Regions from separate parts of the Streptomyces sp. NPDC002490 genome, predicted to be linked through region 4. Evidence: riboswitches for the same ligand, from Rfam matches in the RefSeq annotation. Region 4 holds a riboswitch; each other region holds the start of a gene.
The links. A riboswitch is a leader RNA that binds a small molecule or an ion and turns the genes downstream of it on or off. The one in region 4 is predicted to bind cyclic di-AMP.
Positions count from the first base shown of each region.

Region 1: it holds a riboswitch for cyclic di-AMP, as region 4 does, so the genes downstream of both, ABT092_RS29245 (M23 family metallopeptidase) here and ABT092_RS18005 (C40 family peptidase) in region 4, are expected to answer to the same signal.
Region 2: it holds a riboswitch for cyclic di-AMP, as region 4 does, so the genes downstream of both, ABT092_RS15970 (M23 family metallopeptidase) here and ABT092_RS18005 (C40 family peptidase) in region 4, are expected to answer to the same signal.
Region 3: it holds a riboswitch for cyclic di-AMP, as region 4 does, so the genes downstream of both, ABT092_RS14845 (M23 family metallopeptidase) here and ABT092_RS18005 (C40 family peptidase) in region 4, are expected to answer to the same signal.

Region 1 covers NZ_JBEOWM010000077.1:7,257-14,658, forward strand. Annotated here, with positions in the region: gene trmB (tRNA (guanosine(46)-N7)-methyltransferase TrmB) at 1-660, shown strand, start outside; gene ABT092_RS29235 (PrsW family intramembrane metalloprotease) at 702-2,105, shown strand; gene ABT092_RS29240 (aldo/keto reductase) at 2,310-3,254, opposite strand; gene ABT092_RS29245 (M23 family metallopeptidase) at 3,456-4,562, opposite strand; cyclic di-AMP (ydaO/yuaA leader) riboswitch at 4,573-4,717, opposite strand; gene ABT092_RS29250 (PP2C family protein-serine/threonine phosphatase) at 5,011-6,162, opposite strand; tRNA gene ABT092_RS29255 (tRNA-Met) at 6,310-6,383, opposite strand; gene ABT092_RS29260 (hypothetical protein) at 6,590-6,745, shown strand; gene ABT092_RS29265 (hypothetical protein) at 6,755-7,066, shown strand; tRNA gene ABT092_RS29270 (tRNA-Lys) at 7,327-7,402, opposite strand.
Region 2 covers NZ_JBEOWM010000021.1:91,376-98,777, reverse strand. Annotated here, with positions in the region: gene ABT092_RS15990 (aspartate aminotransferase family protein) at 1-1,089, shown strand, start outside; gene ABT092_RS15985 (helix-turn-helix domain-containing protein) at 1,173-1,832, shown strand; gene ABT092_RS15980 (DUF6126 family protein) at 1,829-2,008, shown strand; gene ABT092_RS15975 (tyrosine-protein phosphatase) at 2,033-2,830, opposite strand; cyclic di-AMP (ydaO/yuaA leader) riboswitch at 3,329-3,447, shown strand; gene ABT092_RS15970 (M23 family metallopeptidase) at 3,450-4,454, shown strand; gene ABT092_RS15965 (SGNH/GDSL hydrolase family protein) at 4,658-5,449, shown strand; gene ABT092_RS15960 (STM4011 family radical SAM protein) at 5,469-6,356, opposite strand; gene ABT092_RS15955 (STM4012 family radical SAM protein) at 6,362-7,402, opposite strand, start outside.
Region 3 covers NZ_JBEOWM010000019.1:97,853-105,254, forward strand. Annotated here, with positions in the region: gene ABT092_RS14835 (M16 family metallopeptidase) at 1-358, shown strand, start outside; gene ABT092_RS14840 (M16 family metallopeptidase) at 382-1,749, shown strand; cyclic di-AMP (ydaO/yuaA leader) riboswitch at 2,198-2,361, shown strand; gene ABT092_RS14845 (M23 family metallopeptidase) at 2,373-3,164, shown strand; gene ABT092_RS14850 (GntR family transcriptional regulator) at 3,407-4,120, shown strand; gene ABT092_RS14855 (HPr family phosphocarrier protein) at 4,461-4,742, opposite strand; gene ABT092_RS14860 (bifunctional acetate--CoA ligase family protein/GNAT family N-acetyltransferase) at 4,983-7,402, shown strand, end outside.
Region 4 covers NZ_JBEOWM010000025.1:52,345-59,746, forward strand. Annotated here, with positions in the region: gene ABT092_RS17995 (ATP-dependent Clp protease proteolytic subunit) at 1-622, shown strand, start outside; gene ABT092_RS18000 (hypothetical protein) at 629-931, shown strand; cyclic di-AMP (ydaO/yuaA leader) riboswitch at 1,255-1,426, shown strand; gene ABT092_RS18005 (C40 family peptidase) at 1,431-1,904, shown strand; gene ABT092_RS18010 (DUF6328 family protein) at 2,037-2,543, shown strand; gene ABT092_RS18015 (8-amino-7-oxononanoate synthase) at 2,562-3,713, opposite strand; gene bioB (biotin synthase BioB) at 3,917-5,140, shown strand; gene ABT092_RS18025 (adenosylmethionine--8-amino-7-oxononanoate transaminase) at 5,133-6,449, shown strand; gene bioD (dethiobiotin synthase) at 6,510-7,253, shown strand; gene thrS (threonine--tRNA ligase) at 7,276-7,402, opposite strand, start outside.

The DNA of each region.
Region 1 (7,402 bases), on a different contig from region 4:
CGCAGCCGGGTCACCCGGGGGCAGGGCGACGCCATCCGCCGCCTCTGGCCCGCCTGGGGCCTCGACATCGACGGCAGCCGCGTCCTCGACCTCGACGAACTCTTCGGCGGGCTGCCCGTGGTGCTGGAGATCGGCTTCGGCATGGGCGAGGCCACCGCGCGGATGGCCGCCGAGGACCCCGGCACCGGCATCCTCGCCGTGGACGTCCACACCCCCGGCCAGGGCCATCTGCTGGGCCTCGCCGACCAGGCGGGCCTGGACAACGTCCGGGTCGCCAACGGGGACGCGATCATCCTGCTCAGCCGGATGTTGGCACCCGACAGCCTGGACGGGCTGCGCGTGTACTTCCCCGACCCCTGGCCCAAGAAGCGGCACCACAAGCGGCGCATCGTCCAGCCCGAGTTCCTGACGCTGGCCGCGAGCCGGCTGAAGCCGGGCGCCCTGCTGCACTGCGCGACGGACTGGGAACCGTACGCCGAGCAGATGCTGGAGGTGCTCACCGCGCACCCCGACTTCCAGAACGTGCAAGCCGACGGCGGCTTCGCACCCCGACCCGCGTTCCGACCGCGCACCCGCTTCGAGGGCCAGGGGCTGGAGAAGGGGCACGTGGTGCGTGACGTGCTGTTCCGCAGGTCGGTGCGGGCCGGGGACGACCGCTAGGGCATCGCCTCCGGGGCGGACGGCACCGTAGGGTCGTGGCGATGGCCACCACTCCCGCGCGACGCCCGACCGGGGACGGCGCTCCGCCCGGTCCCGCGCCCGCCGCCCTGCCCGACCTTCCCGCCGCCCCGCCCGCAGCGCCGCCCCGCGCGCGCTGGTGGCGGCGGCGGCGCGTGACGATCGGGGCGGGCGCCGGGGTGCTGGCCCTGTGCGGAACCGTGCTGCTGGCCCTGGTCCGCGAGGAGACCGGGACCCCGGGGTTCCTGGTGGGGCTCGCTCTGGCCGTGCTGCCGGTGCCGCTGCTGCTGGCCGCCTTCCACTGGCTGAACCGGGTGGCGCCGCGGCCCTGGCGGGACACCGCCTTCTGCTTCGCCTGGGGCTCCTGCGCCGCGGCGCTCATCTCCATCGTCGCCAACAGCTACGCCGTCCACTGGATAGCCGACGAGACCGCCGACCCGGACGGCGCGGACACCCTGGGGGCCACGGTCGTCGCCCCCGTGGTGGAGGAGTCCGCCAAGGCCGCGGCCATCCTGCTGGTCTTCGTGTTCCACCGGCGGGGCCTCACCCGCCTCCTCGACGGGGTGGTGGTCGCCGGAGTGACCGCCACCGGGTTCGCGTTCGTCGAGAACGTCCTCTACCTCGGCACCGCCTTCGACACCGACCGCACCAGCGGGGACACCGGGCTGGCCTCCCTCACCCTGATGACCTTCCTCGTCCGGGTCGTGCTGTCGCCGTTCGCCCATCCCCTGTTCACCGTGGTCACCGGCCTCGGCTTCGGGCTGGCCGCACTGCTGCCGCCCCGGCAACGCGTGCGGCGCGCCCTGGCCCCCGCCGTCGGACTGCTCCTCGCCATGGGGCTGCACGCCCTGTGGAACGGGTCCACCACCTTCGGCGACGCCGGATTCTTCCTGGTGTACGGGGTGTTCATGGTGCCCGTGTTCGGCGTGGTGACCTGGTGGACGCTCCGGACCCGGCAACGGGAACTGAAGGTCCTGCGCGAGGTGCTGCCCGACTACGTCGCGGCGGGCTGGCTCGCCTTCCCGGAACCCTTCGCCCTCGGCTCGCTGCGCGCCCGCACCCTGGCCCTGGACCACGCCCGCCACCACGGCGGCGCCCCGCTGCGCCGCACGGTCCGCGCCTACCAGGACGACGCCACCGCGCTGGCGCTCCTCCGGCACCGGGGCGCCCGCGGCGCCGCGGGCCCCGACTTCCTCGCCCGGGAACGCCGGCTGCTGGACGCCCTGTGGGACCGCCGGCACGCCGTGCGTCCGTCCCTGGTGCACGGCGCCCTGCTCACCGCGCCCTGGTCGGTGCTGCCGCCGCCCGCGTACGGCTACGGCGCCCGGTTCCCCCACGGGCACCCCGGCTACGGGCCGCCGTCCCCCGGGGCGCCCGTGCCGGCGCCGGGCACCGCCCCGGGCCGGCCGGCCGAGGGGCAGGGCTGACCGGCACGGCCACGGACGTGGACGCCGGCCCGGGCCCGGTTCGCCGTGCGCTCGGCGCAGCGGGTGAAGTGCGCGGGCGAGGACGGCCCGCTCCTCCACCACGACCGGGACCCGCAGTGGCACGAACGCGTGGACGGCAGGCCGTGCCCGCTCCGGGTCCCGGGCCGCGAGCGGGCCGGGACCCGGAGCGGGCACGGGCGGGCGTCAGGCGGACGCCTCGGTGAGCAGGGAGACTTCGGCGTCCGTGAGTTCCAGCTCCGCCACCGCGAGGAGGGCGGTGAGTTGCTCGGGGGTGCGGGCGCTCGCCAGCGGGGCGGCGATCGTGGGGCGGGCGGCCAGCCAGGCGAGGGCGATGGTGGCGGGCTCGGCGCCCCGCTCCGCGGCGACCGCGTCGAGGGCGGCGAGCACCCGCCGGCCGCGGTCGGTGGCGAGGTGGCGGGAGGCCGAACCGGAGCGGGCGCTGTCGACGGGGGTGCCGGGCCGGTACTTGCCGGTGAGGAAGCCCGCGGCGAGCGAGAAGTAGGGCACGGCCGCGAGCCCGTTGCGGGAGGCGACCTGCTGGAGGGTGCCCTCGTAGCTGTCGCGGGCGACGAGGTTGTACTCGGGCTGGAGGACCGCGTAGCGGGCCAGTCCCTCGCGGTCGGAGAAGTCCAGTGATTCCTGGAGCCGTTCGGGGCTGATGTTGGAGGCGGCGACGGCCCGGACCTTGCCGGCGCGGACCAGGTCGTCCAGGGCGCCGACGATCTCCTCCACCGGCACGGTCACATCGTCGAAGTGGGTGTAGTACAGGTCGATGTAGTCGGTGCCGAGCCGGGTGAGGGAGGCGTCCGCGGCGGCCTTGACGGTGGTGGCGGAGAGGCCCTTGTAGTCGGGGTGGGAGCCGACCTTGGTGGCGACGACGACGTCCGCGCGGTTGCCGCGGGCGGCCATCCACCGGCCGATCAGGGTTTCGGACTCGCCGCCCCGGTTGCCGTCCGCCCAGGCGGAGTAGGCGTCGGCGGTGTCGAGGAAGTTGCCGCCCGCGTCGGCGTAGGCGTCGAGCACGGCGAAGGTCTGGGAGGTGTCCGCGGTCCAACCGAAGACGTTGCCGCCGAGGGCGAGCGGGAAGACGTCGAGGCCGGACGGACCGAGCGGGCGCAGAGTGGTCATGGTGCTAGTCAACACCCCTGGCCGGCAACGCCTTCCCCGGACCGGCGGACCTGGTGCGTCGAGGGGACGAACCCGGTCCGCCGGCGCTCTCGCGGTGTGGGGGGACACCCGTCGCGGAACCGGGCGCACGACCGCGTGCGGAGGTGCGCCGGGCGCCGGTGGGGGTGACGGGTGGGTACGGGGGCCGCGGACCCGGGAGGGTCAGAGGCTGAGGCCCTTGCCGCGCAGGAACGCGGCCGGGTCGACGGCGGCGCCGCCGCCGGGGTGGACCTCCAGGTGCAGGTGGGCGCCGGTGCTCTTGCCGGTGGAGCCCACCGAGCCGATGAACTGGCCGGTGGTGACCTTCTGGCCGACGCTCACGCCGATGGACGACTGGTGGGCGTACCAGAGTTCGGTGCCGTCGTCGAGGGTGAGGACCGTGCGGTAGCCGTACGAGCCGGACCAACCGGCCTGGGTGATGGTGCCGCTGCCGATGGCCTTCAGCGGGGTGCCGGCGCCGGCGGCGAAGTCGAGGCCGGTGTGGGCGCCGGAGGACCACATCGCACCGGACTGCCCGTAGGAGGAGGTCAGCGTGTACGAGGAGAGGGGGAGCGTGAAGCTCTTGGCGAGCTTCGCGAGGCGCTCCTTCTCGGCCTGCGCGGCCTTGGCCCTCGCCTCGGCCTCCGCCTTCCTGCGCTCCGCCTCGGCCTTGGCCTTCGCCTTGGCCTTCGCTTCGGCTTCCGCCTTGGCCTTGGCCTTGGCCTCCGCCTTGGCGGCGGCTTCGGCGGCCTTCTTCACGGCGGCCTTCTCGGCTGCGGCGCGGGCCGCGGCCTCGGCCTGGTCCTGCTGCTGCTCGGCCTGCTGGAGGATGCGGGTGCGCAGGGCCTCGCCCGCGTCGGTGGCGCCCCGGGCGGCGTCGGCGGTGGTGACGCCGGCACCGGTCAGGGGGGCCACGGCGGGGGTGGCGGCGGCCTTCTGCTGGGGCTCCTCGGCGGAGTCCCCGGGCATGATCGAGCCGAGGTCGAGGTCGGGCATCGAAATCTTGATGGGGGGCTTGCCGCCCTGCGCGGTGGCGATGCCGCCCGCGCCGACCGCGGCGATGACGCCGACGCCCAGGACCGTGGAGCTGCGGGCGAGCCCGCCGCGCTGCTTGGCGACGCGGTGGCGACCGCGCACCGGTCGGACGGTGTCGGCGGTGGGGTTCCAGACCTCCCGCGCCTCGCCCTCGGTGACCTCGGGGCCGTACACCCGCTGGTAGGGGGAATGGGTCCCGTCCTCGACGGTCGTGGATGCGTGAGGGGCTTCGGGGGCAGGCCGATTGGACGCCACTGAGGCGTACTCCTTCCTTCCTTCTCGCCTACCGGGTTAGCTGACGGGTTCGGAGCAGGAAGGTCTCCTACGGGTCGCCTTCACGAGAAGGCGGCCCGATTCACCCCAAGGTGGTGGTTCCCCGGTTCCCTCGCGGGATTCGGCGCGTGCGCACGGAGCCGCCTCTGTGACGGCTGGGACGACCGCGCTGCGTTATCGAACGTTAATAGACCCGGGGCTCGGATTCCAAGCGCTTCCGAGTGATCGTTAGCGCTCACAGCAGGGACTTATCAGGACACGGAGGGGCGGATACGGGCGAGTTGGCGGTCGGACAATATTCCTCGGCGAGGCACTTTTTTCCCTGACGGATACTCAGTTGTTATCGGAAAGCGAAGCCGTGACTACAGGGGGTGAGGGGGCTGATGGGAGGCCGCCGGACGGCGGGGCACCGCCCCCGCCGCCGGGGGCGTCAGGGCCGTCGCACCGCCAACATGGCGAGGTCGTCCTCCGGTCCCGCGCCCGTGTGCCGGACGACCTCCTGGGTGAGGGCGGCCAGCAGCTCCTCCGGGCCGGGGAAGGCCCGGCCCCGCAGCCACCGCGCCGGATCGAAGAACTCCCCCCGCCCGTCCCGGGCCTCGGACAGTCCGTCGGTGTACACCAGCAGGGTCGTCCCCGGCGGGAAGTCCACCTGGTCGCAGGAGTCGGGCCACACCCCCAGGTCGAGCATGCCCAACGGCAGTGCCGGACGGCGCGGGAACACCACGGTCAGCCCCCCGTCCGGGACCAGCAGCAGCGGTGTCGGATGCCCCCGGTTGAGGATCCGCACCACGTCCTGACCGTGCGGCAGCTCGGCGAGCACCGCGGTCGTGAACCCCTCGAAGTCGTCGACCTCGCGCCGGCGCACCCCCTCCCGGGCGAGGGCGCGTTCCAGCCGACCCGCCACCGCCTCCAGGGTCGCCTCCTGCTCCGCGGCCTCCCGGAAGGCCCCGATGAGCACCGCCACCGCCGACACCGCGCCCATCCCCTTGCCCCGCACGTCACCCACCACCAGCCGGACCCCGTGCGGGGTGTCCTGCACCGCGTACAGGTCACCGCCGATGGACGCGTCGGCCTGCGCGGCCTCGTAGCGGGCGGCGATGTCGAAGCCGCCGATCCGGGCCGCGGGCTCCGGCAGCACGGCCCGCTGGGCCGCCTCCGCGACCTCCCGGGCCGAGGCCAGCCGGGCACTGCTGCGGCGGGTGAGCCGGTTGATCACGACGGCCAGGACGGACACCACGACGATCGTGGCCAGGTCGGTGAAGGACTCGGCCCGCCCCAGGTCCCCGTCCTCCCACCGCTCGCTGATCATGGCGGCGCAGGCCGCGAGCCCGATGGCCACCGTGCCGAGCAGCCCGTAGAAGGGGGCGGCGGCCAGCGGTGCCGCGGCCAACAGGGGCGCGGCGGTGATCCGGGACGGGGTCAGCTCGTCGTAGAACACCCCGGCCACGATCAGCAGCAGCGGAAGCGCCCGGACGAACCGGTTGCCCCGGCGGGCCCGGCGATGACGCCCGCCGACACCCGTCCGCGCACGGGCCCCGGCCTCCGCGGACTCCTCCTCGGTCGGTGCACCTCCGTGGCCCACGTACCGTCTCCCGCCGCCTGCCTACCGATCGCCGCCCGTCCCAGGCTGGCCCCCGCCCGGGCCGGCAGCGACCCGTACGGGCCGTACGGGTGAGGGCAGCACACGACGAAGGCCCGGAAGCAAGGGCTTCCGGGCCTTCGTACGGAGTAGCGGGGACAGGATTTGAACCTGCGACCTCTGGGTTATGAGCCCAGCGAGCTACCGAGCTGCTCCACCCCGCGTCGGTAAGCCCAACTCTACACCACGTCCGGACCCCTCCGACCACGCCTTTTCCGCTACCGCCCACCCGCCCGCCCGGCGCACCGGACGACCCCCGCCCGGCGGACCCGGCACCCGGTCAACGGGCGCACCGCGGGAGCTGCCCGGTTCGGGTGGCGATGCGGCGGATTCTCGACGGTGGCCGCCCGACGCCCGTCATCCTGGGCCCATGAGTGACGAGACCTGCCCGGCGTGCGGCGGCACCGGACTCACCGAACACGAACAGCACACGGTCGAGACCGACGAGGAGGGCAGCCAGACGCCCCTGGTGCGGCGGTGGACCGGGGCCTGCGGGACCTGCACCGGGACCGGCCAATCCCACTAGGAGACGCACATGCGCACCTGGTACGTCTGCCTGGGCTGCACCGCCCGGTACCTTCCGCCCGCCCCCCTGCCGCTCCCCCCGGGCCCCGTCGCCCGAGCCCGGGACGAACCCGCCGACCCGGTCGCCTGCCAGGAACCCGCCTGCCGCGAGAAGGCGGCCCGCATCGTCGACAGCGTCGGCCTCCCGGCCGAGACCCTCGCCCGCTGGGCGCGCAGGGCCGCCGGCCTCGACGGCGACCGCCGCGCCCCCCGCGGCCACCGACCCGCCCGCGGCCGTCGCTCCGCCGCCGGCCCGGGGGCGGGCCGCAACAAGTTCCTGTGAGAGCGCCGGGGGGCCGGCCCGGCCGTCCGGTCCCGTGCGGAGCGGGTGGGCCCGTGCGGCGCTCACGCGCCGCCCGTTGCGCTCGACAACGCCGTGCAGCCGCCCGCTCGTTGGACGCGGGGGCGTCGGAGCCCGTCGCCGACGCCCCGTTCGTCCGGTCCCTCACCGCGCGCCCGCGGCCGGGAATGACGGAGCGCCCCGACCGGTGGAAACCGGTCGGGGCGCTCCGTCGCAGGTCAGAGGGTTTCCCTGGCTGCCGATGGTAGGCCGTGTGGGACTCGAACCCACAACCAATGGATTAAAAGTCCACTGCTCTGCCAATTGAGCTAACGGCCC
Region 2 (7,402 bases), on a different contig from region 4:
CCGCTGCCGGGGCTGCTCGCGGAACGCCTGCTCGCCCACAGCCCCCATCTGGACCGGGTGTTCTTCGGCAACAGCGGCACGGAGGCGGTGGAGACCGCGCTCAAGTTCGCCCGCTGCGCCACCGGCCGGCCCCGGGTGCTGTACTGCACGCACGCCTTCCACGGGCTCACCACCGGTGCCCTCTCCGTCAACGGGGAGTCCGGCTTCCGGGAGGGCTTCGGGCCCCTGCTGCCCGACACGGCGGTGCCGCTCGGCGACCTCGATGCGCTCGCCCGGGAGTTGGCGCGCGGCGACGTGGCCGCGCTGATCGTGGAGCCGATCCAGGGCAAGGGCGTCCACGAGGCCCCGCCCGGGTACCTACGCGGCGCCCAGGAGCTGCTGCGTGCGCACCGGGCGCTGCTGATCGCGGACGAGGTGCAGACCGGGCTGGGCAGGACCGGGGACTTCTACGCCCACCAGCACGAGGACGGGGTGGAGCCGGACCTGATCTGCGTGGCGAAGGCCCTGTCCGGGGGGTACGTCCCGGTCGGGGCGACCCTGGGGCGGGACTGGATCTTCCAGAAGGTGTACGCCTCCATGGACCGGGTCCTGGTGCACTCGGCGAGCTTCGGATCGAACGCGCAGGCCATGGCGGCGGGGCTCGCGGTGCTCTGGGTGCTGGAGTCCGAGCACCTGGTGGAGCGCGCCCGTACCGTCGGGGAGCTGCTGCGTTCCCGGCTGGCCGCCCTGGTGGACCGCTACGAGCTGCTGAGCGAGGTGCGGGGCCGGGGGCTGATGATCGGGATCGAGTTCGGCCGCCCCCGGTCGCTGAAGCTGCGGGGCGGCTGGACCATGCTCCAGGCCGCCCGCAAGGGCCTGTTCGCGCAGATGGTGGTGGCCCCCCTGCTCCAGCGGCACCGCATCCTCACCCAGGTGTCCGGGGACCGGCTGGAAGTGATCAAACTGATCCCGCCGCTGGTGGTGGACGAGGCGGACGTGGACCGCTTCGTCACGGCCTTCACCGCCGTGATGGACGACGCGCACCGGGGGGGTGGCCTCATATGGGACTTCGGGAGGACACTGGTGAAGCAGGCGGTGGCCGTCCGCTGAGCGGTGCAGCGACCCGCGATCTCGTTTTTTACCCCTCGGGCAAGAAATTTGCCCGAGGGGCATTTTTCTGGCTCAATCGAAGCATGAGCCACCCAGAGTCCGTCCCTCCCGAGGAACCGCCCGCCGCCGCGGCCCCCGCCCCGGAGACGGCGGTCCCCCTCGTCGCCCCCCGGCTGCGGGAGCTCCGGCGCGGCGCGGGGCTCACCCTGGAGACGGCTGCCGCCGCGGCCGGGTTGTCCCCGGCGCACCTGTCCCGGCTGGAGACCGGTCGACGGCAGCCCTCCCTGCCGATGCTGCTGGCGCTCGCCCGGGTGTACGGCACCACGGTCTCCGAACTGCTCGGCGAAACGGTCGTCGACCGCGACGCCGTGGTGCAGGCCGCCACCATGGAGCCCACCCGGGCCGGCGGCTGGACGTACTGGCAGGCCGGCGCCTCCGGCCGGGGGATGCAGGCCCTGCGGGTCCGGGTGCCGTACGGCACCCAGGGCGACATCGTGCGGGTCCACCCGGGCGAAGAGTGGCTGTACGTCCTGTCCGGGCGGTTGCGGCTCAGGCTCGGGGACAGCACCCACCTCCTCGGCCCCGGTGACAGCGCCCACTTCGACTCGCTGACCCCGCACCGGATCGGCGCCGCCGACGAGGACGGCACCGACCTCCTCTTCGTGCATACCCTGTTGCAGAGTCCGACCGCCGCGCTGTGCCTCGGCCCGGCGGACGGCCACACCCCGGGAGACCTCCGATGACCGAACCCGTACCCCCCACCGACCCCGCGGCGCCTCCGGTCGCCCCGCGGACCTCCACGCCCCGCATGGAGGACAAGATGCCGCCGAGCATCTGGATCCGACTGGTCATCTACGTCGCGGTCGGCCACCTGGTCGCCGCCTTCATCTGGCTGCTGTTCGAGGTCGGAGCCAAGTGACCCCGCCGGCGGCCGGGGACCGGCTCAGTCGAGCAGCCGTCCGCGCAGCCGCTCGCGCAGCCCGGGGGTGAGACCGAGGGCCCGGCGCAGATAGGTGTCGGTGTCGCCCCAACATCGGTCGATCGTCTCGAAGGCGGCCGCCAGGTACTCGACCCGGGCGTCGAAGAGGGGGCTCAGCAACTCCATGGCCTCGGGCGCGGAGCCGTCGACGGCGTCCGCGTCGCGGCGCACCCGGTACCGCCGGTGCGCCGCGTTGGACTTGAGGTAGTCCTCCTCGATCGCGCTCCGCTCGACCCCGAGGGCCAGCAGCGCCACGGCCACGGTGAGTCCGGCCCGGTCCTTGCCCGCGGCGCAGTGCAGCAGGGCGGGCACGCTGTCCTCGGCGAGCGCGTGCAGCACCCGGGCGTGCTCCGCCGTCCGCTGCTCGATCATGACCCGGTAGGACGTCACCATCTGGTCGACGGCGCGCCCCCCGGCCAGCAGGGCGCGGAGTTCGGTGAGGTCGCCGTTGCGCACCATGTGCCAGAACGCGGCGCCGTCGGCCGGGTCGCTGAGCGGGATGTTCACCTGGCGCACCCCGGGGAGCTCCACGTCGTGGCCGTCGAGGGCGCGGTCGGCGTCGTTGCGGAAGTCGAAGACGGTGTGCAGACCGAGCGAGTCGAGGTACCGGCTGTCCCGTGCCGTCGCGCGGGCGAGGTGGCCGCTGCGGAACAGCACCCCGTGGCGGATCCGGCGACCGTCCGCGGTCGGCAGTCCTCCCAGGTCCCGGAAGTTGCGCACGCCGGTCAGTTCGGGCTCGGTGGATGGGATCTGCTGCGTCACGGGGCTCCTCCGGTTCCCCCGCCGGCGCCGTCGGACGGCGGGCCGGTTCAGACGATACGACATCACATCGTCCGACAATCGGGATGTGATGGGCTTTTCTTGTGAAACACGGAGGGCGAGCCCTGGCCTCTATGTCCTGCAATGTGCATTTTCATAGCGTTCGCGAATCTTGGTGGTCCTCATCCCAACTGGGCCGGGAATAAAGCCGCCTGGGGAAGCCGGTCGTGACCGGGATCATAGAGGTCACCGAACGTGGTGGCCGGCCGTGCTCCGCCTGCCGTCCACAGCCCGGGAATTGAGTTCCGCGGCCCCCGCCGTCGTCGACGCAGGGTGACCGGGAAATCCCGCAAGGATCAAGGAATACCTGGTCATCGACGTGCTCGCGGTTGTCCGGGCCGTTCCGGCTCGCTTAGCGTCACGCTCACTCCGGGCGGACGCCGAGTCCTGCCACCGTCCGGCACCCACCGTCGTACCGACATCGGCAGGAGCGGGGAACCCACACGCAGTACGCCGAGTCCGGGCGACCGGACCGGCTCGGGGTGAAGCCGCGCGAGCGCGGCCGGGCACCTCCCGCCCGAATCCGACAGCTCACCTCGTAGGCGCCGGAGAGGAACGCACCATGCCCGCGACGGGTAAGCACCGCCGTCCCACGTCCGCCCGGCTCGTCCGCGCCATCGCCCTCACCGGGTCCGGTGGCGCGGCGGCCCTGGCGCTTCCGCTGATGGGCGCCGCCCAGGCCCACGCCCAGGCCGGGGAGGCCGCCCCCGCCCCCAAGGGCTCCGCCGCCGTCACCGCCCCGGCCGCCCCGCAGGCCCCCGCGGAGCGGACCGCCACCCCCCGCGCCGAGGTCACCACGTACTCCGTGAAGATCGGCGACCACCTGTCGAAGATCGCCGACGAGCAGGACGTGCGCGGCGGCTGGCAGCGGCTGTACCAGGACAACCGGGCCGCGGTCGGCGCCGACCCGAACCTGATCCGCCCCGGTCTGGAGCTCGCCATCGGTGCCCCGGCCGCCGCCCCGCAGTCCGCCGCCCCGAAGCAGGCCGCGCCGAAGGCCGCCGCGCCCGAGGCCCCGGCCCCGAAGGCCGCCCAGCCCCAGGCGCCCGAGGTCCGGCAGGCGGCCCCCGAGAAGGCACCGGCTCCGAAGCCCGCCGCTCCGAAGCCCGCCGCCCCGAAGGTCGCGCCCGCGGCGGCCGAGGCGCCCGCCGCCGCGAACGCCTCAGGCTTCACCCTGCCGGTCGCCAGCGGGGTGGGCACCCCCTACCGGGCCTCCGGCAGCATGTGGTCCAGCGGCTACCACACCGGCGTCGACTTCAGCGTCCCCGCCGGCACGCCGCTCAAGGCGGTCGGCCCGGGCACCGTCGTCTCGGCGGGCTGGGCGGGCGCCTACGGCAACCAGGTGATCATCCAGCACGCCGACGGCAAGTACTCCCAGTACGCCCATCTCTCGCAGCTCGGCGTCAGCGCGGGACAGTCCGTCTCGGGCGGCCAGCAGATCGGCCTCGCCGGTTCCACCGGCAACAGCACCGGGCCGCACCTGCACTTCGAGATCCGCACCTCGCCGACGTACGGCTCCGACATCGACCCGCTGACCTACCTGCGGTCCAAGGGCGTCTCCGTCTGATCCGTCCGGCGACCCGCCGGGAGCTCCCGCACGCGGGGCCGCATCCTCCGATGCGGCCCCGCGTCGCGCTGTACGGGCCTGGCCGTTCCCCTATTCCCGTGTCGTGCCGGTCGACCGCATGGCCTTTCTCACGTCCCGTCAACCCCCTGGAAGGCATTGTTACGGTGGCGTAGGTCACGCCGGGCGAGGAAGGATGGGTCGATGTGACAGCAGAGTCGACGTTCCTCCCCCCTGACGGCATCCGGTCCTACGCAGCGCTCGGCGACAGCTTCACGGAGGGCGTCGGTGACCCCGGGCCCGACGGATCGTTCGTGGGCTGGGCCGACCGGCTGGCCGTCCTCCTGGGCGACCGGCTCCCCGAGCACGCCTTCCGCTACGCCAACCTCGCCGTCCGCGGGCGGCTCCTCGACCAGATCGTCGAGGAGCAGATACCCCGGGCCCGGGAGCTCGCCCCCGACCTGGTGACCTTCTGCGCGGGCGGCAACGACATCATCCGCCCCGGCAGCGATCCCGACGAGGTGGCCGAACGCTTCGAACGCGCCGTCGCCCACCTCGCCTCCACCGTCGGCACGGTCATGCTGACCACCGGGTTCGACACCCGGGGCGTCCCCGTCTTCCGTCGCCTCCGCGGCAAGATCGCCACCTACAACGGCCATGTGCGGGCCATCGCCGACCGCTACCACTGCCCGGTCCTCGACCTGTGGTCCCTCAGGACCGTGCAGGACCGCCGGGCCTGGGACACCGACCGCCTGCACCTCTCGCCCGAGGGGCACACCCGGGTCGCGCTCCGCGCCGCCCAGGTCCTCGACGTCGAGGTGCCCGCCGACCCCGACCAGCCCTGGCCCCCGCTACCGCCCCGCGGCGTCCTCGAAGAACGGCGCGACGACATCCACTGGGCGCGCGAGTACCTGGTGCCCTGGATCGGACGCCGACTGCGCGGGGTGTCCTCCGGCGACCAGGTCGAGGCCAAGCGCCCCGATCTGCTCCCCCTCTGAACGGCCGCTGCCGCCGGGGTCAGCCGGGATCGCCCGGCGACGGTAGCCACACCGTCCCGGACGGTGCCGGAATCCGCTCCAGCACGCCCCCGGCGAACACGTCGTACAGCGGCAGGGACTCCAGGTGCACGTACCCGATGTGGCAGTCGCACCGCGCCAGCGGGCACGGCCGCGGTGCCAGCGCCGCCCGGTACGAACCGTCGTAGAGGTTGCCCAGCACGGACCGGACGAAGTGACAACGCCGCACCGTGCCGTCCCCGTCGACCGACACCACCGACGCACCCGTCCGGCACGGCAGCCCTCCGCTGCGGTGCGGATGACGGCTGAACGGGAACAGCGGATCCACCTCCGTCCAGGCCGCGGCCTCCTCGTCGGTGTACACGTGCCCCTCGGCCGCGTTCACCCACAGGTACACCCGCTCCGGCAACGCCGCCCGCAGCCGCCGGGCGTGCTCCAGGTGCTCCCCGAGCCCCACCACCCCGACGCTGAACCGCACCCCGCGCTCGGACAGGGCGCGGCACTTGTCGAGGAACCGCGCGTAGGGCGTCTGGCCCGGGTGGTACGTGCACCACAAGGCCACCGTGTCGAGGTCCGCCGCGTCGAGCCAGTCGGTGCGGCAACTCAGGTTCGTCTGGATCGCCACCCGCTCCACGTGCTCCTGCCGGGACAACTCCACCAGGGCCCGCCGGTACCAGGACCGCACCAAGCCCTCGCCCCAGGGGGTGAACAGCACCGACAGCCGGCCGTCCCGGTACCCCGTCGCCCAGGCGGTGAACCGCTCCAACGCGGCCCGGTCGGCCCGGAGTTGCTCCCGGCTGTCCCGACGCTTGGCGAACGGGCAGTACGGGCAGTCGTAGTCGCAGGACGCCAGCGGGCCCCGGTACAGCACCGTGAGGTCGGCGCCCACGGCACTCACCGTGCCTCGTAGGCGGCCATCGCGGCCCGCACCTCGGGGGAGAAGAGCTCCGGGCCGACCGCGTCGGAGTGCGCCAGTCCCTCCGCCGACAGCCGCAGCACCCCCGCCGGGGCCGCCGGATCGAGCCAGCCCCGGCGCGCGAACCGGGCCAGCTCGCCCGGGAAGTCCTCCTCCGGTTCGGCGCCGAACCGGGTGCGGTACTCCTCCCGGGCCATGCCCGGGGCCTGGAGCAGCGACTGGAGCAGATGGCGGCGCCGCGCCTCCCCGCCCCCTGCGCCCCCGGCCACGTACCGGCCGTGCACCGGCCGGCCGAAGTCCTCCGTCGTGGTGTACGCGTCGATGATGGACCGCACCTCGCGCTCGTTCACCGCGTAGTCGAAGGAGTAGTGCAGCGTCGAGGTGTACGAGCGCGCCCCGCAGCCCAGCCCCACCATGCCGTCCGTCTGGCAGGCGTGGTCCTCGGGCCCCTCGGCCGGGGCGTCCGCCCGCCGGAACATCCGCATCGACCGCTGCTCGTAGCCCCGGGCCAGCAGGTGGTCCCGACCCGCCCGGTAGAGCCGCAACCGCTGCTCGTCCCACGCGCGCTGTGCCACGTCCACCCTCCGGTGCAGCCCGGTGAGGTTCCGCACGTACAGCGGGTACAGGTACAGCTCCTCCGGGCGCCAGGCCAGGGCGGCGTCCAAGGAGCCCAGCCAGGACTCCTCGGTCTGGCCCGCGATCCCGTAGATCAGGTCGATGTTCAGCACGGGTATCGCGGCCTCCCGTATCCGTCCGAGGGCCGCTTCGACGTCCGCCCGTCGCTGGGGCCGCACCGCCGCCCGCGCCTCCTCGGGCACGAAGCTCTGCACCCCCAGGCTGAGCCGGGTCGCCCCGCGCTCGGCCAGCACCGCCAGGCGGTCCGCGGTGGCCGTCGCCGGCGACGCCTCCACCGACAGCGGCACCGACCGCAGGTCCGCGCCCATCCGCGACTCGGCGAGGTCGCACAGCCGGCCCAACTCGTCCGCGGTCAGGTACGTGGGCGTGCCCCCGCCGAACGC
Region 3 (7,402 bases), on a different contig from region 4:
CGTCGAGGTCCCCGAGATCGAGGCCGCCGTGGACGAGGAACTGGCCCGGTTCGCCGCCCAGGGCCCCACGCCCGAGGAGATGGAACGGGCCCAGGCCCAGTTGGAGCGCGAGTGGCTGGACCGGCTCGGCACCGTCGCCGGCCGCGCCGACGAACTGTGCCGGTACGCGGTCCTGTTCGGTGACCCCCAGCTCGCCCTCACCGCCGTCCAGCGGGTGCTGGACGTCACCGCGGAGGAGGTGCGTGAGGTGGCCGCGGCGCGCCTGCGGCCCGACAACCGCGCGGTGCTCGTCTACGAACCGCTGGAGCAGCCGCAGGCCGACGCCGACGAGAACGCAGACGAGGAGGCGGCCAAGTGACCACCGCCGAACCCACCGTGACCATGGACTTCCACCCCCAGCCGCAGGCCGGCACGGCCCGCCCCTGGGCCTTCCCCGAGCCCACCCGGCACACCCTCGGCAACGGCCTGACCGTGCTGCGCTGCGACCGTCCGGGCCAGCAGGTCGTCGCCGTGGAGGTGCTGCTGGACAGCCCGCTGGACGCCGAACCGGCCGGCCTCGACGGCGTCGCCACCATCATGGCCCGGGCGTTCTCCGAGGGCACCGACAAGCACTCCGCCGAGGAGTTCGCCGCCGAGCTGGAGCGCTGCGGCGCCACCCTGGACGCCCACGCCGACCACCCCTGCGTGCGGATCTCCCTCGAAGTGCCCGCCTCCCGGCTGGCGAAGGCCCTCGGGCTCCTCGCCGACGCCCTGCGCGCCCCGGCCTTCGCCGACAGCGAGGTCGAGCGGCTGGTCCGCAACCGCCTCGACGAGATCCCGCACGAGGCCGCGAACCCGTCCCGCCGCGCGGCCAAGGAGCTGTACCGCCAGCTCTTTCCCGCCGAGGCGCGGATGTCCCGGCCCCGCCAGGGCACCGAGGAGACCGTGGCGGCGATCGACGCGGCGGCCGTCCGCGCCTTCTACGAGAAGCACGTGCGCCCCGCCACCACCACGGCCGTCGTCGTCGGCGACCTCGCCGGCCTGGACGTGGAGGGACTCCTCGCCGACACCCTCGGCGCCTGGACCGGCAGCCCCTCGGCCCCCCGGGTCGTTGCGCCGGTGACCGCCGACGACACCGGGCGGGTGTTCATCGTGGACCGCCCCGGCGCGGTGCAGACGCAGCTGCTCATCGGACGGATCGGTGCCGACCGGCACGACCGGGTGTGGCCCGCGCAGGTGCTGGGCACCTACTGCCTGGGCGGCACCCTCACCTCGCGGCTGGACCGCGTGCTGCGCGAGGAGAAGGGCTACACCTACGGGGTGCGGGCCTTTGGCCAGGTGCTGCGCTCCACCTCGGAGGGCACCGGGGCGGCGATGCTCGCCATCTCCGGCTCCGTCGACACCGAGTCCACCGGGCCCGCGCTGACGGACCTGTGGACGGTGTTGCGCACTCTCGCCGCGGAAGGGCTCACCGACGCGGAGCGGGACGTGGCCGTGCAGAACCTGGTGGGGGTCGCCCCGTTGAAGTACGAGACGGCCGCGGCCGTCGCGGGCACCCTCGCCGACCAGGTCGAGCAGGGGCTCCCCGACGACTACCAGGGGCAGCTGTACCAGCGCTTGGCGGCCACCGGCACCGTGGAGGCGACGGCGGCCGCGGTGAACGCCTTCCCGGTGGACCGGCTGGTGACGGTCCTGGTGGGTGACGCGGCGCAGATCGAGGAGCCCGTGCGCGCCCTGGGCATCGGCGAGGTCACGGTCGTGACCGGCTGACCGCGTGCGGGCCCGCGGACCCCTTGCGGCCCGCGGGCCCGCACGGTGGCTCAACACCCGCTCGGCAGTCGCTCGGTGCGGTGGCGACCACGCGGGCGGGGGCGGCGTCGAACAGCGGGCGCAGCCGGTGACCGAGCGGACGGCGGCTCAGGCGGTACCGGGCGGAGGCGGATTCCCGCCCGTCCGCCGTCTCCGCGCGCCGCGGACACCGGACGGCAAGGGCCGCGGCCGTACCGGCGCGACGCGCTCCGGACCGTACCCCGCGAGGGGGTCCGTCGTGTCGTTCCGTCAGGAGTGCGGTGTGGGACGGATGTCCCGAAAGGGCGGGAGGTTGCGGTCCGCGGTGTGGCGTGCGCTACAAAACGGCCGTTCCGTTTGTCGTACCGAAGATCCTCCCCGTAGCGTCGGGGCGGCTGTCCGTCGTGCGGTACGCCGCAGTCGCGGCACCGGACAGTCATCGCCGAGTCCCCGTACGGTGCGAGCCAGGGGAGCCGGGGACCCGATCCGTCCCTGGGGTGAATCGGACGCCCGTCGCCACGCGGAGGGGGTCCGTAGGAGACCTTCCTGCTCCGAACCCGTCAGCTAACCCGGTAGGCGAGAGGGAAGGAAAGGACAGCCACTTCATGGCGTTCACCCGTGCCACCGGTAAGCACCGTCGCCCCACGCGCATCTCGCGGACCACCGCGAACGTCGCCGGCGTCGCCACCCTCACCACGACCGGTGTCATCGGTACCCTCGCTTCACCGGCCCTGGCCGCCCAGGAGCCGTCCTCGCTGGAGGACACGGGCCTCACCAAGACGGTGTCCATCGGCGACGCCGTCGCCGACGAGATCGACGCCCAGGCCGCCGCCCAGCAGATCGCCGCCGACGAGGCCGCCGCCATGGAGCTGGCCGAGGCGGAGGCCAAGCTGCGGGCCGCCGAGCAGAAGCGGCAGGCCGAGGCCGAGGCGGCGAAAGAGCGCGAGGCCCAGGAACGCGCCGCCCGCGAGGCCGAGCGCAAGCGCCTCAACACCTACGTGAGCCCGATCGCCGGCAGCTACGTCTCCACGTCCTACGGAGCGGGCGGCAACATCTGGTCCTCCGGCACCCACACCGGCATCGACTTCCACGCCAGCACCGGCACCCCGGTCCAGTCCGTGGGCTACGGCACCGTCGTCGAAGCCGGCTGGGCCGGCGCGTACGGCAACAACGTCGTCATCAAGATGCACGACGGCACCTACACCCAGTACGCCCACCTCTCGTCGGTGGCCGTCTTCGCGGGCCAGGCCGTCACCACCGGGCAGCAGATCGGACTGGCCGGGGCCACCGGCAACGTCACCGGCTCGCACCTGCACTTCGAGGCCCGGACCGGCGCCGACTACGGCTCCGACCTCGACCCCCTGGCCTACCTCCGCAGCCACGGGGTCAACCTCTGACCCACCCGCTCCGGCGGAACGTTCCGTCGACACCGTGAGCACCGAAGGGCCCCGGCCACCCGCCGGGGCCCTTCCGCACGTCCGGGCCCGCCCGCCCGCCTGTCCGTCCGTTCGATACGTGGCGGCCGTCCCATCGGTGTGAGGAATTCCCGTGCGGGTCGGAAAATTCCGCGTACTGCAATAGAGTCATCGAATCAGAGTCGATCGACCGCGGTGTGCGGACATAAAGCGGAGGTCCGATCGTGAGTATTCCCGCCACGGCGGTGTGCTCGGCCATTCGGGATGACATCGTCAGCGGTGTCCTGGAATGCGGGAGCCGCCTCACCGAGGAAGTGCTGGCCCGTCGCTACGGCGTTTCCCGGGTGCCGGTGCGCGAGGCGCTGCGCACCCTGGAGGCCGAGGGGTTCGTGGTCACCCGTCGGCACGCCGGGGCCTGCGTCGCCCGGCCGACCGAACGGGAGGCGGCCGATCTGCTGGAGGTGCGCCGGCTGCTGGAGCCGCTGGGGGCGTCCCGGGCCGCCGAGCGGCGCACCGAAGCCCACCTGAAGGTGCTGCGCGGTCTGGTGCGGCTGGGGCGGGAGCGGGCCGAGAACGGCACGGGCGAGGAACTCCGCTCGCTGGGCACCTGGTTCCACGAGACCTTGGACCAGGCTTCGGGAGGCCAGGGGCTCACCGCGATGCTCACCCAGCTCCGGCACAAGATCACCTGGATGTACACCGTCGAGCCGGCGGCGCGACCGGCCGAGCAGTGGGTCGAGCACGGAGTCCTCGTGGACGCGGTGGCCCGCGGGGACGCGGAACGCGCCGGCACCCTGATGGCCGCCCACACCGAGCGCGAGATCGGCGCGATGGTGGCCCGTCGCCGCCGGTTCCCGCACCGGCCGGGGGACGACGGGGCGGCGGCCGGCACGCGGGCGGGGAAACATTCCGTCAACACGGCGGGTGCGTCCCGGTAACACGGGGACGGTAGAAAAGGAGGAGGCGGGATTGCCGTAGGAATTCACTCTTCATTTCGGTGCCGTGCGTGCCGAAGGCGAGGGAAGTGAATTCTCTGACGATCGGGCCGATGCATCCGCCGGTGTGACGGAAAGCGATCCGCGGGCCTCGTGGTGCGGTGCGGGATTCGTGAATTCCCGTGAAGCGATGCGGGCCGAACGCGGGGGAGGCGTCCTCCCCGGAACGGCCCTGGCGCACCACGACGGGCGCCGGTCGGACCGCCTCCCGTGGGTCCGGTCCCCCGAGAGGCCGCTCCGCCCCGCCGGGAGCGGCCCGTGACGGCGGGCCCACCCGCCCGGCTCACACCGTCTCGGGCAACTCCTCCAGTCCTTCGGCCACCAACTTCGCCAGTCGGTCCAGCGCGGCGTCCGCACCCTCCGCCTCCGAGGCCAGGACGACCTCCTCGCCGCCGTGCGCACCCAGCCCCAGCACCGCCAGCATCGAGGCCGCGTTGACCGGGTCGGCGCCCCCCTTGGCGATCGTCACGGGAAGGCCGGTGGCCGAGGCCGCCCGGACGAAGATGGAGGCGGGGCGGGCGTGGAGACCCTCAGCCCAACCGACGGTGACGCGGCGCTCAGCCATGTGATGCTGCCCTTCAGGTGCTCTCTCGGGTGGTATGACCCTCTTCGGTTGTCTAGACCAGTCTCCCACAGCGGTGGCGGCCGGCCCGTGCGGTCGCCGGGCGCCGTGCCCGCGTCGACCGGGCGTTCACGTACCCATCCGGGGGGAGCCCGGAAACCAGGCGCCGCGCCGCCGACCGACCCCGGGGCGCTCCCCAGCCTGCCCCGCGCCCGGGCCGACCGCGACCCGTACGCTGACCCCATGCAGACCCCGCCGGACCAGCACGACTACCCGTCCCACTGGGAGGCCGACGTCGTGTTGCGCGACGGCGGCACCGCGCGCATCAGACCCATCACCACCGAGGACGCCGACCGGCTGGTCAGCTTCTACGAGCACGTCTCGGACGAGTCGAAGTACTACCGGTTCTTCGCCCCGTACCCGGAGCTCTCCGACAAGGACGTGCACCGCTTCACCCACCACGACTTCGTGGACCGGGTCGGCCTTGCCGCGACCGTGGGCGGCGAGTTCATCGCCACCGTCCGCTACGACCGGATCGACGCCCACGGCCGCCCCGCCTCCGCCCCCGCCGACGAGGCCGAGGTCGCCTTCCTGGTCCAGGACGCCCACCAGGGCCGGGGCGTCGCCTCCGCCCTGCTCGAACACATAGCCGCGGTCGCCCGCGAACGCGACATCCGCCGCTTCGCCGCCGAAGTGCTTCCGGCCAACACCAAGATGATCAAGGTGTTCACCGACGCCGGCTACCGGCAGAAGCGCAGCTTCGAGGACGGCGTGGTCCGGCTGGAGTTCGCGATCGAACCCACCGAAGCGTCCGTGGCCGTGCAGCACGCCCGCGAGCAGCGCGCCGAGGCCCGCTCCGTCCAACGACTGCTGCGCCCCGGGTCGGTCGCCGTCGTCGGGGTGGGCCGGGCCCCGGGCGGGGCGGGCCGTGCGCTCCTGGAGAACCTGGTCGCCGCCGGGTTCACCGGCAGGCTCCACGCGGTGAACAAGGCGTTCCCCGCGGACCTCACCGCCCTCGACGGCGTCCCCGCCCACCGGTCCGTCGCGGAGATCGGCGCCCCCGTCGACCTCGCCGTGGTCGCCGTCCCCGCCGAGCAGGTGCTCCAGGTGGTGGACGAGTGCGGGGCGCACGGCGTGCAGGGGCTCGTGGTCGTCGCCGCGGGCTACGCCGACCTGGGCGAGGAGGGGCGGGCCCGCCAACGGGCCCTGGTGCGCCGGGTCCGTTCCTACGGCATGCGTCTGATCGGCCCCAACGCCTTCGGGATCATCAACACCTCCGAGGCCACCCGCCTCAACGCCTCCCTCGCACCGGACATGCCCCGCCCCGGTCGGGTCGGCCTGTTCGCCCAGTCCGGGGCCATCGGCATCGCCCTGCTGTCCCGGCTGCACCGCCGCGGCGGCGGGGTGACCGGAGCCCCCGGGGTCACCGGGGTGTCCACCTTCGTCTCGGCCGGCAACCGCGCCGACGTCTCCGGCAACGACGTCCTCCAGTACTGGTACGACGACCCGGACACCGACGTCGCCCTGATGTACCTGGAGTCGATCGGCAACCCCCGCAAGTTCGCCCGGCTCGCCCGCCGCACCGCGGCCACCAAGCCCCTGGTCGTCGTCCAGGGCGCCCGGCACCGCGGCATCTCCCCGCTGGGGCACGCGGTCCCCGCCACCCAACTGCCCCACGCCACCGTCGCGGACCTGCTGCGGCAGGCCGGCGTGGTCCGGGTCGACACCATCACCGAACTGGTCGACGCGGGACTGCTGCTCGCCAGTCAACCGCTGCCGGCCGGTCCCCGGGTCGCGATCCTCGGCAACTCCGAATCCCTGGGGCTGCTCACCTACGACGCCTGCCTCTCCGAGGGGCTGCGTCCGCTGGGCCCGCTCGACCTCGGCACCGCCGCCGCGCCCGAGGAGTTCCGGCGGGCGCTGGGTCGGGCCCTGGCCGACCGGGAGTGCGACGCGGTGATCGTCACCGCCATCCCGCGGGTCGGCGAGGGCGGCGGTTCGGACGAGGAACTCGCCGGCGCCCTCCGGGCCGCGGTCGCCGCCCACCCCGCCAAGCCGGTGGCCGTGGCCCACGTCGAACTGGGCCGGCTGGCGCAGGCGCTGGCCGTCGCCAGCGGCACCGGCCCCCGCCCCGCCGAGCCGCCGGCCGCCGCCCCCCGCCCCGAGGCCCCGGACGCCCCCGCCGGCATCGAGCCGTCCGCCGCCGGCATCCCCGCCTATCCGGCGACCGAACGGGCCGTCCGCGCCCTCGGCCAGGCCGTCCGGTACGCCCAGTGGCGCCGCGAGGCCGCCGACCCCGGCAAGGTGCCCGAGCTCGACGGCGCCGACCGCGCCGGCGCCGCGGAGCTGATCGCCGGGCTGCTCGACGCCCACCCCGACGACGACCCCCGCGGCTTCGCCGTCCCCGAGGACCGGGCCCGGGCCCTGCTCGCCCGCTACGGCATCGCGGTGCACGCCACGCTCCCCGCCGCCGGCCCGGACCAGGCCGTCGCCGCCGCCCGACTGCTCGGCTACCCGGTCGCCCTCAAGGCCACCGCCCCGCACCTGCGGCACCGGGCCGACCTGGGCAGCGTCCGCCTCGACCTGGCCGACGAGGAGCAGCTGCGCCGCGGCTACGCCGAACTCGCCGAGTCCCTGGGCACCCCGGCCGAGCTGCGGCCCGT
Region 4 (7,402 bases):
CCGTCACGTCCTCCCCCGGTTCACCGAGCGCGCCCCCGGCGGCCGGCGCACCCTCGACCCGTACGGAAAGCTGCTGGAAGAGCGCATCGTCGTCCTGGGCACCCCCATCGACGACGCCGCCGCGAACGACGTGATCGCCCAGTTCATGCACCTGGAGCACGCGGCCCCCGAGCGGGACGTCTCGCTGTACATCAATTCGCCCGGCGGCTCGTTCACCGCCATGACCGCGATCTACGACACCCTGCGCTACCTCAGCTGCGACGTGGAGACCATCTGCCTGGGGCAGGCCGTGTCCGCCGCGGCGGTCCTCCTCTCGGCGGGCACCCCCGGCAAACGGCTGGCGCTGCCCGGGGCGCGGGCGACGATCCATCAACCCGCGCTGCCGGAACCGCTACGGGGCCAGGTCGACGACCTGGCGATCCAGGCCCGGGAACTCCGGCGCCGACGCGATCTGATGGAGGAACTGCTGGTGCGGCACACCGGACGCAGCCGCGCACGGGTGGCGGCCGACCTCGAACGGAACCGGTTCCTCGACGCCGCCCAGGCCCTGGAGTACGGCCTCGTGGACCGGATCGTCACCACCCGCGCCGGCAGCACGCCGCCCGCCCCGCCCGCCCGGTAGGCGGTCGTGCTTCCCGACCTCCCGCCCTTGCCGGCCCTCACCCGGGCCGAGGGGGAGGTGATCGACCGCTACCTGGAGGCGGTCGACCTCCTCGGGCGGATCAATCCGGCGCGCGGCGACGACACCTATCGCGGCCTGCGCGCCGCGCAGGCGCTGGTCAGCACGGCCGTGGTGCTGCGGGACGCGCTGGCGCTGATGCACCAGCGCGGCGAGAGCCGGCTGTGCGCCGACACGCTGGCCCGTGCGCTGCGCACCCTGGACGGGGTGCGCCGGGCGGCACGCGTCGGGCTCCCACCGGAGCAGAACTGACCCGGCGTCCGGGCAGAGCCGGAAACGGCCCAAACGGGGTACCACGAACAGCGGATCCCGGAGTAGACGTTTCCAAGGGCCCGACTTGCGCGGTTCGTCCACTCCATAGTGGGCAATCGACGTTTCGCCGCTGGTACCGGGGTCGTCAGGCACCCGTCACCCGCTCTTGCGGGACGACTGTCCACCCGAACGGGCCAGGGGTGAGGAGACTCACAAACCAGCGGTAACGTTCGGTTTTTCCGATGGTCATGCGTGAAGATCCCTTCCGACGACAAGCCCCCGCCACAGCGGCGGGGCGGTCCGGGCGGACGCCGAGTCCTGCCGCCGCCCGGACGCCAGGTCGACAGGAGTGGACGGCAGGAGTGGAGGACCCGAGCAAGCCGGGCCGTCGGAGCGATCCGGACGGCCCTTGGGGTGAAGCCGCGTCAGCGGCCGGGCATCTTCGCCTGCCCGAACCCGACAGGTCATCCTTCACAGGCGGCTGACGAAGGGTTGCGCAATGACTGCGCTCAATCGTGTTCCGTCGCTGCTGACCATGGCCTCCGCGGCCTCGGCACTCACCCTCGCCGCCGTGGGAGGGACCATAGTGGCCCCCGGCGGCGCCACGGAGGCGTCCGCCGCGACGCCCGCGACCAAGGCACTCAAGGTGGCCGCCTCGAAGAAGGGCGCTCCCTACCGGTACGGCGCGACGGGGCCCTACAGGTTCGACTGCTCCGGGCTCACGATGTACTCGTACAAGAAGGCGGGCAAGACCCTGCCCCGTACCGCAGCGGCCCAGTACAACAAGACCAAGCGCGTGAGCGCGGGCAACCGCGCCAAGGGCGACCTGGTCTTCTTCTACTCGGGCCGGAACGTCTACCACGTCGGCATCTACGCCGGCAGCGGCAAGATCTGGCACTCGCCGAAAACCGGCGACGTGGTACGCCTCTCCAAGATCTGGACCAAGAGCGTCAAGTACGGACGGGTGCGGTGAGCGATGCCACGAACTGAGCGGTGCATACGCTGAGGCGTGTGCCGACCGCCCGAAGGGGTGGGGGACGCACCGGTGCGTCCCCCACCCCTTCGGGCCCCGCTGGGCGGGTGCGCTTCCGGTTACCCATGAGACATGACTGACGACCGGCCCGGCGCTCCGCCCTCCGAGACCCCGATCCAGCGGACCAATCGGAACTTCGGCGAACTCCTCCAGGAACTCAGGGTCACCCAGACCGGGGTGCAGATCCTCTTCGCCTTCCTCCTGACCCTGGCGTTCACCCCCCGCTTCCCCACGCTGGACACCGTCCAGCGCACCGCCTACGTGGTCTCCCTGTGCCTGGCCGTCCTCGCGGCGGCCCTGTTCACGGCCCCCGCCGCCATCCACCGCTACCTCTTCCACCGCGGCGCCAAGCCCGACATCGTGCGGGTGTCGTCCCGCATCACCGAACTCGGTCTGGGCGTGCTGTCCCTGGCGCTCACCGGTTCGGTCCTGCTCTCCGTCGACGTGGCGGTGGGCCGGGCCGGCGGGGTGGCCGCCGGCGCGGGCACCCTGCTGGTCTGCACGGGGCTGTGGCTGGTCCTGCCCTGGCGGGTGCTCAGGCACCGACTGCGGCACGGAGCGGCGCCCGAGCGGCAGTGAGCGCCCAGGCGCGTCTGCTCACGCCAGCGCGCCCGCCGGAGCCCGCTCCACCACCACCCGCACCGCCCGGCGCACCTGGGCGTCCGTGAGGTCGGCACGGGCGGTCAACCTCAGCCGGGAGACGCCGTCCGGTACCGAGGGCGGACGGAAGCACCCCACGGCCAGCCCCTCGGCACGGCACTCGGCCGCCCAGCGGACCGCCGCCTCGGGCGACGGGGCGCGCACGGACACCACCGCCGCATCGAGGCGCGCCACGGCGCACCCCGCCCCGGACAGCAGGTCGTGCAGCAGGCCCGCGACCGCGCGGGCCCGGGCCGGCCGGTCGGGCTCGGCGCGCAGCACGCGCAGGGCGGCCAGGGCGGCCCCCGCCGCAGCGGGGGCGAGGCCGGTGTCGAAGATGAACGTACGGGCCGTGTTGACCAGATGGGCGATGACCCGGGCGGGCCCGAGGACCGCCCCGCCCTGGCTGCCGAGCGCCTTGGACAGGGTCACCGTGGCGACGACGTCCTCTGCGCCGGCGAGCCCCGCCGCGTGCAGGGCGCCCCGACCGCCGGAGCCGAGGACCCCGAGGCCGTGCGCGTCGTCCACCAGCAACCCGGCGCCCGCCGCCCGGCAGACGGCGGACAGTTCGCGGAGCGGGGCGGCCTCCCCGTCCACCGAGAACACCGAGTCGGTGACGGCGAGGGCGGGTCCGGGGCCTTCGGCGAGCGCGGTGCGCACCGCGTCCGGCGAGGCGTGCGCGACGATCCGGGTGGTGCCGCGCGCCAGCCGGCAGCCGTCGATCAGCGAGGCGTGGTTGGCCGCGTCGGAGACGATCAGGGTGCCGGCCGGGGCCAGGGCGGTGAGCGCGGCCAGGTTCGCCGCGTAACCGGAGGACAGCACCAACGCGGCCTCGAAGCCGCAGAAGGCCGCGAGTTCGTCCTCCAGTTCGGCGTGCAGGGCGGTGGTGCCGCTGACCAACCGGGAACCGGTGGCGCCGGCGCCCCAGCACCGGGCCGCCTCCGCGGCGGCGGCGGTCACCCCGGGGTGCCGGGTCAGCCCCAGGTAGTCGTTGCCCGCGAGGTCCAGCAGCGGCGAGTCGAGGGGCCGGGGGCGCAGCACCCGCACCAGCCCGGCGGCCCGCCGCCGGTCGGCCTGGGCGTCGAGCCAGTCGAACGGCGATGCCCTCATCTACGGCCTCCGGCGGTGGGGTGCGCCCGCGTCGGGGCGCCCCGACGGAGCCGGGTCCGGGCGGACGGTGGTTTTGTAGGCAGTGCACAGACCCTAACGGCCCAATCCCCGCGCCAGCATGTGGTGATACCCACACATCGATGCGCCAGGGTTGTCAGATGCCTCCTTGGCCGCGTGGGGTGGCGTAGGCCAGGATCGGCACCATGGACCTGTTGAACACGCTGGTGGACAAGGGACTGCGGCGCGAACTGCCGACCCGGGACGAGGCGCTCGCGGTACTGGCGACGTCCGACGACGAGGTGCTCGACGTGGTGGCCGCGGCCGGGAGGGTGCGCCGTCACTGGTTCGGCCGACGGGTGAAACTCAACTACCTGGTCAACCTGAAGTCCGGGCTGTGTCCCGAGGACTGCTCCTACTGCTCCCAGCGGCTCGGGTCGACCGCCGGCATCCTCAAGTACACCTGGCTGAAGCCCGAGCAGGCGACCGAGGCGGCAACGGCCGGGCTCGCCGGCGGGGCCAAGCGGGTCTGTCTGGTGGCGAGCGGACGCGGTCCGACCGACCGGGACGTGGACCGGGTCTCGGACACCATCCGGGCGATCAAGGACCGGCACGAGGACGTCGAGGTGTGCGCCTGCCTCGGGCTGCTGTCGGACGGTCAGGCGGAGCGGTTGCGGGAGGCCGGTGCCGACGCCTACAACCACAACCTCAACACCTCGGAGGGGACCTACGAACGGATCACCTCCACCCACACCTACGCGGACCGGGTGGACACCGTCCGCAAGGCCCACGCGGCGGGCCTCTCCGCGTGCTCGGGGCTCATCGCCGGGATGGGCGAGAGCGACGCCGACCTGGTCGACGTGGTGTTCGCGCTGCGCGCGCTGGACCCGGACTCGGTGCCGGTGAACTTCCTGATCCCGTTCGAGGGGACCCCACTGGCGAAGGAGTGGAACCTCACGCCGCAGCGGTGCCTGCGCATCCTGGCGATGGCCCGGTTCGTCTGCCCCGACGTGGAGGTGCGCATCGCGGGCGGCCGGGAGGTGCACCTGCGCAGCCTCCAGCCGCTGGCGCTGCACCTGGCCAACTCGATCTTCCTGGGCGACTACCTGACCAGCGAGGGCCAGGCCGGCAAGGCCGACCTGGACATGATCGCCGACGCCGGGTTCGAGGTGGAGGGCGCGGACCGGGTGACGTTGCCCGAGCACCGGGCGGCGCCTGCGGGCGGCGGCTGCGGCTCGCGCGGCGGTGGCTGCGGGTCGGCCGAGGAGGCCGGTCCCCGGGCCGCTGCCGACCCGGCGACGGCCGGCGGCTGCGGCCCCTGCGGACGTGCGGAGCCCGCCGGCCCCGAGGCGGAACCGCAGGCCGCCCGGCCCGACCTGGTGGCGGTGCGCCGCCGGGGCCCCGGCACCGACCTGGCCCCCAATGCCTGAGCCGGGCGCCCTGCCGGGCTCGGTGCGGGAGCTCGTGGAGCTGGACCGTCGGCACGTCTGGCACCCGTACGCTCCGATGCCGGGCGAGCAGGAACCGCTGGTGGTGGTGGAGGCGGAGGGGGTGCGGCTGCGGCTCGCCGAAGGGTGCGGCCGGCGGCTGGGCGGCCCCGACGTGCTGGTGGACGCGATGTCGTCCTGGTGGTCGGCGATCCACGGCTACCGGCACCCGGTCCTCGACCGGGCGGCGCACGAACAGCTCGGACGGATGAGCCATGTGATGTTCGGCGGGCTCACCCACGAGCCGGCGGTGCGCCTGGCGAAGCAACTCGTCGACCTCACCCCCGCAGGCCTGGAGCACGTGTTCCTGTCCGACTCCGGCTCGGTGTCGGTGGAGGTCGCGGTCAAGATGTGCCTCCAGTACTGGCGTTCCCTCGGTCGCCCCGCGAAGCAGCGGTTGTTGACCTGGCGCGGCGGGTACCACGGGGACACCTGGCAGCCGATGGCCGTGTGCGACCCGGACGGCGGCATGCACTCCCTGTGGTCGGGGGTGCTGCCCCGTCAGGTCTTCGCGGACGCTCCCCCCGCCGAGTACGACGAGGGGTACGCCGACCACCTGCGGGCGCTGGTCTCCCGGCACGCCGACGAGGTGGCCGCGGTGATCGTGGAGCCGGTGGTCCAGGGAGCGGGCGGCATGCGCTTCCACCCCCCGCGGTACCTACGGGTGCTGCGGGAGGCGTGCGACGAACACGGCGTGCTGCTGGTGTTCGACGAGATAGCCACCGGTTTCGGTCGCACGGGCGAACTGTTCGCCGCCGACCACGCGGGGGTCACCCCGGACGTGCTCTGCCTGGGCAAGGCGTTGACCGGCGGCTACCTGTCCATGGCGGCGACGCTGTGCACCTCGCGGGTGGCCCGGGGGATCTCCCGCGGCGAGGTCCCGGTGCTGGCCCACGGCCCCACCTTCATGGGCAATCCCCTCGCCTCGGCGATCGCCTCCGCCTCCATCGACCTGCTGCTCGCCCAGGACTGGCGGACCACGGTCAAGCGCATCGAGTCGGGCCTGCACCAGGCACTGGCCCCGGCGCGGGCGCTGCCCGGGGTGCGGGACGTGCGGGTGCGGGGCGCGATCGGGGTGGTGCAGTTGGACCGTCCCGTCGACCTGGCCGCGGCGACCCGGTCGGCGGTGCGCGAGGGCGTGTGGCTACGGCCCTTCCGCGACCTGGTCTACACGATGCCGCCGTACGTGACCGGCGACGAGGACCTGGCCCGGATCGGGCGGGCGGTGTGCGCGGCGGCCCGGGCGGGCTGACGCAGGCCCCGTCCCGGACGGGAGCGGGCCACACGGACGAACTGCGGATGGGAGCGGGGCATGGCGATCCTGGTCGTGACGGGAACGGGCACGGAGGTCGGCAAGACGGTCACCACGGCGGCGGTCGCGGCGGCGGCGGTGGCCGCCGGGCGGTCGGTCGCCGTCCTCAAGCCCGCCCAGACGGGAGTGCTGCCCGGGGAACCGGGGGACGCCGCCGAGGCGGCGCGGCTGGCCGGCCCGGTGACGGCGCGTGAACTCGCTCGCTATCCGGAGCCCTTGGCCCCGGCGACGGCCGCCCGACGGGCCGGGGCCGCCCCGGTCGGGGCCCGGGCGACGGCCCGGGCCGCCCGGCACCTCGCCCTCCACCACGACCTGGTCCTGGTGGAGGGCGCCGGCGGGTTGCTCGTCCGCTTCGACGACGCGGGCGACACCCTGGCCGACGCCGCCCGGCTGTTGGACGCGCCCGTGCTGGTCGTGGCCCCGGCGGGGCTCGGCACGCTGAACAGCACCGCGCTCACCGCGGAGGCGCTGCGGGTGCGCGGCGTGGAGCCGCTGGGCGTGGTGGTGGGCAGTTGGCCCGCGGAGGCGGACCTCGCCGCGCGCTGCAACCTCGGCGACCTGCCGGAGGCGGCGGGCGCCCCGCTGTTGGGCGCGGTGCCGGCGGGGGTCGGCGGGTGGCAGCCGGCCGCCTTCCGGAGCGCGGCTGCGCACTGGCTGGCGCCCCGCTTGGACGGTGTCTGGGACGCGGCGGCCTTCACCGCCCGCTGGCCGGCGCCGTCCGGGCTGGCGCCGACCGCGGGCTGACCGCCGGCGGCCGGCGCCACCGCTACGCCGCCCGTTCGGTGGCGTCCTCCCACAACCCGGTGGTGCGGGCGTCGACGAGCGCACCGATCCGGGCGAGGGCGTCGTCGATCGGCCCGGGGTCGATCCGACGGCCGTCGCGCAGCCGCAGG